2 regions of the Terrabacter sp. AAH1 genome follow, and region 1 is predicted to be linked to the other one. Evidence: riboswitches for the same ligand, from Rfam matches in the RefSeq annotation. Region 1 holds a riboswitch; the other holds the start of a gene.
The links. A riboswitch is a leader RNA that binds a small molecule or an ion and turns the genes downstream of it on or off. The one in region 1 is predicted to bind thiamine pyrophosphate.

Region 1 (4,755 bases):
CGCGCGAGCACGTCGAGCAGCCCGCCGGCGCCACCCCGGGGGACGCGACGCATCGCGACGGTGACGAGCTCGGTCCCGGAGGCGCGAACAGCGGCCTCGAGGGAGGTGTGGCTCGTCGCGCCACCGGTGCCGAGGATGAGCCGCGACCCGAACGAGCGGCCCGCCACCACAAGGGGATCCGGTGATACGGAGGACGCGGGACTCAGCTCCGCCATCGTCAGCCGCCCTGCATCGCGGTCACGACATCGACGCGCGCGCCGACGGTCACGACGGTCGCGGCCCAGGCCGAGCGGGGGACGATGACGTGGTCGAGCGCCACGGCGATGCCTCGCGGGGTGAGCCCCAGGTCGGCGAGAAGGTCGCTCACGGTCGTCCCGGGTCGCACGATGCGTTCGGCGCCGTTGAGGTGGATGGTCATGCATGCTCCTTGTGGCAGAGGCGTCGGGCGGCAAGGGGTTCCATGGCCCGGGGAGGCGGCCGTTCCTCGACGTGGGCGACGACGGCGTCGGCGGTGATGGGTGCGAGCAGCACGCCGTCACGCCCGTGGCCGCTCGCGAGGACGAGTCCTTCGACGCACGTGGGACCGACGAGCGGCAGGTTGTCGGCGGTCGCCGGCCGGAGCCGGGCGGTGGTTTCGAGAAGTCCAGCCTCCGCGAGCTCGGGCACGACCTCGATCGCGTCGTGCAGCAGGTCGTGGACGGCGCCGGCGGTCACGGTCGGGTCTTCGCCGACGTCCTCACTCGTCGCGCCGACGACGACCTCGCCGCCGGGCCTGGGCACGATGTAGACCTCCCGACCGCGAACGGTGGCGCGAACGGTGTGGGTGAGCGCACCGGGCGTGGCGCCGAGCCGCAGGACCTGTCCCTTCAGGGGACGGATCGGCACGGGGTGAGCGAGCGCTGAGGCCAACGGCCCTGACGCCCAGCCCGCGGCCACGACGACGACGTCCGCCTTGTAGGTGCGGCCCTCGTCGGCGAGCCCGGCTGCACCCGTGGGCTGCCCATCGCGTACGCCACCGGTCCCTCGAGCACGTACGCCGGTGGCCCGCCCCGCGCGTACGTCGGGTTCGACGTCGAGCGGGACGACGACGCCCCCACTCGCCACGACGGCATGTGCCAGTGCCCGTGCGACGACCCTCGGGTCGACGGCGGTCTCGTTGAGCCGCAGCGCAGCCCGGACCCTGGGCGACAGCGCCGCCTCCAGCCGCCGGGCCGAGCGGGCGGCGAGCCTCTCGACGGGGCAGTGCCGGCGCTCGACGTGTCGGGCGTGCCGCGCGAGGGCGGCCTCGTCGTCCGCGTCGAGGGCGACGAGCAGGGTCGCGTGGGGGCGCAGCTCGATGTCCTCACTCCCCACTCGCGTCAGGTCGGCAGCGAAGCCTGACCACTCGCGTGCACCAGCCAACCCCGCCGCGAGCAGGGCGTCCTGGCCGAAGACGGCTTCGCTCGCCGGAGCCAGCATCCCGGCAGCCGCGTGCGTCGCTCCGCCCGCGACATCCGGGTCGAAGACGGTGACCGCGTGCCCGCGCTCGGCAAGGCGCCAGGCACAGGCGAGCCCGATGATCCCGCCGCCGATGACGGCGACGCGCTGCCAGCCGGACGGTCGCGCCCCTCGAGGAGCGGTCGCCCGGCTCAACGGCGGATGGTGGTCGCCCCGGACTCGGACCGCGGCGCCGAGGGCGCCGCCGGTGGTGTCGGTGGGCTCCCGAGCGCAGCGGCCAGGGCGGCTGCCGCGACTGGCGGGTGGGCGGCCTCGCTCACGGCTGTGACGACCGCGACGCCGTACGCACCGGCCGCGCGTAGCGCCGGCACGTGGGCCACCCTCACACCACCGACGGCGATGACCGGCAGGTCCGTGGCCGCGGCGACGGCAGCGACTCCGTCGGGCCCGATCGGGTCGGGAAGCCCCGGCTTCGTCCTCGTCGCGTACGCCGGGCCGACGCCGAGATAGCTGGCGCCTGCGGCCTCGGCCGCTCGGGCCGCTGCGGCGTCCCGGGCGGTGGCGCCGATGACGAAGCCCGGCGGGGTGATGGCGCGCACGAGGTCGACCGGGAGGTCGGAGGCGCCGAGGTGCACGCCGTCGGCGTCCGCGGCGATCGCCACGTCGACCCGGTCGTCCACGAGGACGAGGCAGCCGGCCGGGCGGGCCACCGCGACGACGGCGGCGGTGAGGGCGAGGTGGTCGCGGTCGGAGAGGTCCTTGGCCCTGACCTGGATCGCGCACGGCCCGCTCGAGACGACGGCTCGTACGTCGGGCAGCGGATCCCGCCCGCCTCGGGTATCGGTGAGCACGTGCAGGACGGGGACGAGGCCCCCGGTGGTTCGTGGCATGGACGCGACTCCTTGGTCCCTGCGCCGGCATGATCCGGATCAGGTGTGGACGGTCGGGGCCGCGTCAGCCCCCTCTCAGCCCGGTGCGCCGGACTCCCGTGAAGGACGCCGCAACCATAACCACACCGCGATGCCCACCGCATCCGGGGACCACGGTCAGCCCGCTCGCCGGCCAGACCGTCACGAGCGGCACGAGCGTCACGAGCGTCACGAGCGGCACGAGCGCAGCGCCGCAAGCACGGGCGACGTTGTTGGTGGCGGTCCGTCGGTCCACGGCGCGGAAGCCCGGGCCAGTGCCTCGCAGCACGAATTACGCTGGTCGCATGTCCCAGACGATCGACCCCACCGTCGTCGAGCAGGTCAACGCCCTGGCCGACGGTGCGCGGGTGGCCTCGCGCCGCCTCGCCCTGATGTCCCGTGCCGAGAAGGACGCCACGCTGCTGCGCCTGGCCGACGCCGTCGAGGCCGCCACCCCGTCGATCGTCCAGGCCAACGCCGAGGACATCGAGCGCGGCCGTGCCGGCGGCATGAGCGAGAGCCTGCAGGACCGGCTCCGCCTCGACGAGGCCCGCGTCGCGGCGGTGGCCCAGGCCCTGCGCGACGTCGCGGCCCTGCCCGACCCCGTCGGTGAGATCGTCCGGGGCTCGACGCTCGCGAACGGCCTGCAGATCCGTCAGGTGCGCGTACCCATGGGTGTCATCGGGATGATCTACGAGGCCCGCCCGAACGTCACGGTCGACGCCGCCGGCCTCTGCCTGAAGTCGGGAAACGCGGTGCTGCTGCGCGGCGGTTCGGCCGCGGCGTGCAGCAACCACGCGCTCGTTCAGGCGATGCGCGACTCCCTTGCGGCACAAGGGCTTCCGGTCGAGGCCATCACTCTGCTCGAGGAGGGCGGGCGCGACGCCGCCCGTGCCCTGATGACCGCACGCGGCCACGTCGACCTCGTGATCCCGCGGGGGGGCGCCGACCTCATCCAGACCGTGGTGCGCGAGTCAACCGTGCCCGTGATCGAGACCGGCGTCGGCGTCTGCCACGTCTACGTCGACCGCGCCGCCGACCTCGACAAGGCGCAGGCGATCACCCTCAACGCCAAGACCCACCGGCCCAGCGTCTGCAACGCGGCCGAGTCGCTGCTCGTGCACCGCGACGTCGCTGCCGACTTCCTGCCCAAGGCCCTCACCGACCTCGCCGGGGCAGGCGTGCGACTGCACGTGGCGCCCGAGGTCACGCAGTACGCCGAGGCCGCCGGTGCGGCATACGACCTCGCGAGCGAGACCGACTTCGGCACCGAGTGGCACGGCCTCGAGATGAGCGTGGCCGTCGTCGACGACGTCGACGAGGCCATGGACCGCATCCGCCGCTACGGCACGGGGCACACCGAGGCGATCGTCACGGAGGACCGCGCCGCCGCCCGCCGCTTCACGGCCGAGGTCGACGCGGCGGCCGTCATGGTCAACGCAAGTACTCGCTTCACCGACGGCGGAGAGTTCGGTTTCGGCGCCGAGATCGGCATCTCGACGCAGAAGCTCCACGCCCGCGGACCGATGGCGCTGCCCGAGCTGACCACGACGAAATGGGTCGTGGAGGGCGACGGCCACACGCGCTGACGGGCGCCGGAACGCCCGCCCCGGCTGGGTGGCATGATGTCCGTCCATGGAAGGCACCGAGGTCCGCAAGCTCGCCGAGCTGGAGGACGACCACTGGTGGTACCGCGAGCGGCGCCACCTCCTGGCCAAGGCCATCTCGGGGCTGACCCCCGGACGCGCCCTCGACATCGGCGCGGCGGGCGGGGGCAACACCCGCGTCCTGCGTGAGCACGGCTGGGACGCCGTCGCCCTCGAGTACGGCGCCGACGGGGCCGAGGTCGCCAAGGGCCGAGGGCTCCCGACCCTGCGAAGCGACGCCACGAAGCTGCCGCTGGCTGACGCCTCCCTCGACCTCGTCATGGCGTTCGACCTGCTCGAGCACCTCCACGACGACGACGCAGCTGTCGCCGAGGTGCACCGTGTGCTCAAGCCCGGTGGCACCTACCTCGTGGCGGTGCCGGCCGACCCCAAGCTGTGGTCGAGCCACGACGAGGCCGTCGACCACGTGCGTCGCTACACCCGCGACGGACTGCTCTCGCTGCTCGAGCGCGGTGGTTTCGAGATCAAGGACGTGCGCTCGTGGAACGTGCTGCTGCGCCCGGTCGTCGCCATGCGCCGCAAGGTCAGCTCGGGCTCCGACCTCGACGACCTGCACCCGATCGTGAACTTCGGGCTGCGCACGATCATCACCGCGGAGCGCTACCTCCCGGTGAAGCAGCTGCCGGGCGTCAGCCTGCTCGTGCGGGCTCAGCCGCGCAGCTGAGTCCGCTCGGGCTCGGCCACCGTCGCCGACCCGTTGGTCGGGGCACCCGTTGGCCCCGCGACACCCGCCGCACCCGTGG
Region 2 (4,755 bases), on a different contig from region 1:
CGAAGGCCACGTCGCGCCCGATCGTCGAGGCGACGACTCCGGCACCGGGGTCCTGCAGCACGAGACCCACCGAACCCGGAACCGCTTGCGGCGCAGCGCCGCCCACGGTCACCTCGCCAGAGAGCTCACCCGAGTCGGCGGTGAGCAGCAGGCCGGCGACGGCCCGCAGCAGCGTCGACTTGCCCGAGCCGCTCGGCCCGGCGAGCAGCACTCGCTCGCCGGGGCCGATCTCGAGGTCGAGGCGCTCGAGGACCGGACGCGAGCGCCCGAAAGGTCGCCACGTCAGGTCCTCGACGCGCACCTCGGAGCCGGAGCGCACGGCATACGCCCCGGCCTCGAGGTGTTCGGCTCGCGGTCGCACCGGAAGGTCAGACGGCACGCTGCTCGCGGACCTCCTGGCCCGGTGGGAACGGGTTCAGCGCACCGACCGAGGCGAGCCCGCGGGTCAGTGCGACGGAGAGGAGCGAACCGAGCACCGCGACGGAGGCGCCGAGGAGGAGCAGGTAGGCGACCTTGTAGTCCCAGCCCCAGTCGGTCCAGTAGGAGTACCACTCGTAGACGGCCTCGAACGCCCCGCCGAGGAAGCCGCCGAGCAGCAGCGGTGCCCAGCGGTAGACGGCATACCCGAAGGCGGCGAAGCCGAGCTCGACCCCGAGGCCCTGCACCAGGCCCGAGACGAGCGTCGTCAGGCCCCACTGGGTCCCGATGAGCGCCGAGACGACGGCGGCGAGCAGCTCGGTGAAGACCGCAGCGCCGGGGCGGCGGATGATGAGCATGCCGACGATGCCGGCGACGAGCCACGGCCAGCTGAAGAGGGCGGCGAGGGGCGGGAAGCCCGCCGACACCGCGGCCGACGGTGCTGCGTAGACCAGGCCCCACGCCCAGTACGCGACGCCGAAGGCGACACCGAGAAAGGCGCAGGTGAGCAGGTCGATGGTGCGCCAGCGGGTCAGCGGCCCGCTGGCGGTGATGGTGCTGGTCATGATGGGACTCCCGGGTTCCAGTAGGGGTGGATACCTGGGGGAGGGCACCGCGACGGGCACGCCGCAAGGCGTGGGCCGTCAGGTGACCTGAGAAATACCGACTTCCTTCGCCGGTGCTAACCGGAGCAGGTTCGAGGGTCTGCGGCTCGGCCGTCTGGGCTGCCGCACTCTCAGCGCGTCTCGCGCTCCCCTGTCGTGATGGGTGGTGGTGCTCTTCAGTTGTGGTGGTGACTCTACTCCGGCCGCCATGGGTACAGTCACGCCATGGCTTCCAAGGACTCGAAGAAGGCCGCCAAGCAGCTCTCCCGCACGAAGGAGAAGGCCAAGGCCGCCGCGGCTCCGCGCACGCCCGTGGGCGGCCCGGTGTGGAAGGTCCTCAGCGTCGGCACGACGCTCATCGCGACGAAGCTCGCGACCGACGCCGCCCAGAAGGGCTGGAAGCTCGCCACCGGCCGCAACGTGCCCGTCAAGGGTGACTACGAGCGCGAGCGCACCCGCGACGTCATCCTCTTCACGGCCATCTCGTCGATGGCGGTCTCGGCCGCCCGGGTCGCCGCCGAGCGCGGAGCCGCGACCTACTACCGCCGCTCCACGGGTCACCTGCCCAAGGCCCTCGAGGACGACCAGGTGAAGCCCGCCGACAAGAAGGCCGCGAAGAAGCTCGCCAAGACGAAGGCCAAGGCCGAGAAGGCGACCCAGAAGGCCATCGACAAGGCCACGGGCAAGCGGTAGCCCGCGCCGGGCGTCGGCGCAAGGGTCCACCGACCAGTACCTGCAGGACCACGGTCCCTACGCTCCGCCGGACCGACGGTGCTCTCCTTGATGTCACGACGACGAGGAGGACACCGTGAGAGCGCATGTCGGAGACCGCATCATCCTGGCCGCGGAGCACGTCGACGAGCCCACGCGGGACGGCGAGGTGCTCGAGGTCCGCGGGCCGGAGGGCGGGCCGCCCTACCTCGTGCGCTGGGGCGACGGGCGCACCGGCCTGATCTATCCGGGCCCGGGCGCCGTCCTGCGCATCGGGGCCGTCGACGACGCGGACGCCGCCACCGGCAGCGCCTCCTCCGCCGAAACGCACGCCGCCGGCTCGCACGCCGACCGCCCGCATCCGCACTCCGTGCACCTGCGCGAGTGGCAGGTGCGGGTCTCGCTGCTGGAGTCGGGCGACGACACGAGCGCGACCGTGGTGCTGGTGGCGGACTCGCCCGACCGGCTCCGGGCCAGCGGCACGAGCCACCGGTCGGCCGACGACACGGCGTCGCGCGAGATCGGTGACGAGGTCGCCGTCGCCCGGGCGCTGCGTCACCTCGCGGACCAGCTGGTGGCGCAGGCCGAGAAGGACATCGAGCGACGCACCGGCGAGGAGGCGCACGTGCGGGCGACGTGACCGGGCCCGGTGCCGCGGCGGCCGACCCCGTCAGGCGTCGCCGACGCGCACCAGCCCCGTCTCGTACGCGAGCACGACCATCTGCACGCGGTCGCGCAGTCCCAGCTTGGCGAGGATGCGCCCGATGTGCGTCTTGACGGTGGCCTCGGCGACGAAGAAGGCCGCAGCGATCTCGGAGTTGTTCAGGCCCCTGCCGACGGCCTCGAGCACCTCGCGCTCGCGCTCGGTGAGCACGTCGAGCCGCTCGACGCCCGTCGGGCCGGCCGGCGCCTCGAGCACCGGGAGGAAGCGGTCGAGGAGCCGCCGGGTCGGTCCGGGCGCCACGACCGCGTCGCCGGTGTGCACGGCCCTGATCGCGGCGAGCAGCTCGGCCGGACCGGCGTCCTTGAGCAGGAAGCCCGCTGCCCCGGCACGCAGGGCCGCGTAGACGTACTCGTCGAGGTCGAACGTCGTCAGCACGAGCACCTTCGGCGTCTCGCCGCGGGCCACGATGCGGCGCGTCGCCTCGATGCCGTCGAGCCGCGGCATCCGGATGTCCATGAGCACGACGTCGACGTCGCGCCCCGGCAGCGCGTCGAGCGCGGCCTGCCCGTCGGCGCACTCGGCGACGACGTCGATGTCGGGCTCGGCGTCGAGCACCATCCGGAAGCCGGCCCGCACCAGGGCCTGGTCGTCAACGAGCATCACCCTCGTCACCGCGTTCGTCACCGCGTTCGTCACCGCTGCTCCTTCGTCGGCATGGTCGCCAGCACCTCGAACCCGCCGTGCGGCCCAGGCCCGGCCGTCAGCGTGCCCCCGTGCACGGCCACGCGTTCGCGCATGCCGGGCAGTCCGTGGCCGCGGCCGTCGTCGACGCTGCCGGCACCGCGCCCGTCGTCGGTGACGCAGATGCGGAGCCGTTCGGGCGTCTGGTCCACGTCGACGACCGCGCTGGCGCCGGGTCCGGCGTGCTTGATGACGTTGGTCAGGGCCTCCTGCACGACGCGGTAGGCCGCCAGGTCGAGTCCCACGGACCTGGTGCGTTCGGCGCCCCGCACGGTCAGCGTCACCGGCACGCCGGCGCCGCGCACGCGCGCCACGAGGTCGTCGAGCTGGTCGATGCCCCCGGTCGGGGCGAGCTCGGCGCCGGACTCGGGGTCGCGCAGCACGCCGACGAGGCGCCGGGTCTCGGTGAGGGCGTCGCGGGCCGTCGAGCCGATGGTCTCGAGCGCGCCCACCGACCGCGCGAGCGCGCCCTCGGGACTGCGCTCGGCGGCATACGCCGCCCCGTCGGCCTGCACGACGATGACCGACAGGGCGTGCGCGACGACGTCGTGCATCTCGCGGGCGATGGCGGCGCGCTCGTCCTTGGCGGCGAGGCGCAGCTCCTGCTCCCGCTCGCGCTCGATGCGCTCGGCACGGTCCTGCAGGTCGGAGAGGCGCTGGAGCCGGGCTCGCTTGAGGTCGCCGAGCGCCCAGGCGGCGAGCGACGCGGCAGCGCACGCGAGGGCCGTGAAGACGAACTCGCCCCAGCCGGGGGCCCGTCCGCTGACGGCGGTGAACCGCAGACCGGCGATGACCGAACCCAGCGCGGCCACCCCCAGGCCGGCGACGCGGACACCGCGGCGCCGGTCGTAGGCGGCGAGCGAGTAGAGCGCGACGAGGAAGGCGAGGTCGCCCGGCAGCAGGTTGCTCGTCGGGATGACGCGCACCGCCAGCGCGATGCTGACGACGGCGAAGGCGAGCGCCGGGCGGCTGCGCCGCCAGACCAGCGCGAGGTTCGCGACCCCGACGACGGCCCACCCGATGCCCTGTCCCTCGCCGAGCACGACGAGGCCGAGCAGGGCGAGCACGCCCGCGAGCGGCACGTCGAGCAGCAACGGCCGGCGCTGCAGCCAGTCGTAGACGTTGCCCTCGGTCACGTCCAGAGCCTACGAGGGCGGCGCGGGCCCGTCGTCAGACCCTGGTCGCACCCGTCGGCGGCGGACCGCACCTGTCTGCATCATCACGCCGCGAGGCCCGGTCGCCGGGACGCGCCCGGGAGGACGATGGAGGTGTCGGGAAGAGGTCAGGAGGGGCCATGGCACGTTCCCAGCAGCCCACGCGGCACCACTCCCCGGGGAAGGGCAGGCGGCCGGCCGCACCGGCGCTGACCTTCCTCGGTGCGGCGGGGACCGTGACCGGCAGCAAGTTCCTCGTCGAGGGCGGAGGCGGCCGGCTCATGGTCGACTGCGGCCTCTACCAGGGCGAGCGCCGGTGGCGTGCCCTCAACTGGGAGGCTCCGCCGGTCGACCCGGCGACCATCGACGCCGTCGCCCTGACGCACGCCCACCTCGACCACTGCGGCTACCTGCCGGCCCTCGTGCGCGGCGGCTTCGCGGGCCAGGCGCACACGACGTCGGG

Region 2: another riboswitch for thiamine pyrophosphate. It lies ahead of ACXR8F_RS18575 (ECF transporter S component); the one in region 1 lies ahead of thiE (thiamine phosphate synthase).

Annotation. Positions count from the first base shown of each region.
Region 1 is NZ_JBTJJV010000007.1:11,541-16,295, forward strand. Features, by position in the region: gene ACXR8F_RS12385 (thiazole synthase) at 1-215, opposite strand, end outside; gene thiS (sulfur carrier protein ThiS) at 218-418, opposite strand; gene thiO (glycine oxidase ThiO) at 415-1,632, opposite strand; gene thiE (thiamine phosphate synthase) at 1,629-2,327, opposite strand; TPP riboswitch at 2,326-2,437, opposite strand; gene ACXR8F_RS12405 (glutamate-5-semialdehyde dehydrogenase) at 2,651-3,934, shown strand; gene ACXR8F_RS12410 (class I SAM-dependent methyltransferase) at 3,981-4,676, shown strand; gene ACXR8F_RS12415 (glycosyltransferase family 2 protein) at 4,661-4,755, opposite strand, start outside.
Region 2 is NZ_JBTJJV010000015.1:83,189-87,943, forward strand. Features, by position in the region: gene ACXR8F_RS18570 (ATP-binding cassette domain-containing protein) at 1-379, opposite strand, end outside; gene ACXR8F_RS18575 (ECF transporter S component) at 369-983, opposite strand; TPP riboswitch at 1,069-1,185, opposite strand; gene ACXR8F_RS18580 (DUF4235 domain-containing protein) at 1,248-1,715, shown strand; gene ACXR8F_RS18585 (dsRBD fold-containing protein) at 1,831-2,373, shown strand; gene ACXR8F_RS18590 (response regulator transcription factor) at 2,404-3,057, opposite strand; gene ACXR8F_RS18595 (sensor histidine kinase) at 3,090-4,274, opposite strand; gene ACXR8F_RS18600 (MBL fold metallo-hydrolase RNA specificity domain-containing protein) at 4,433-4,755, shown strand, end outside.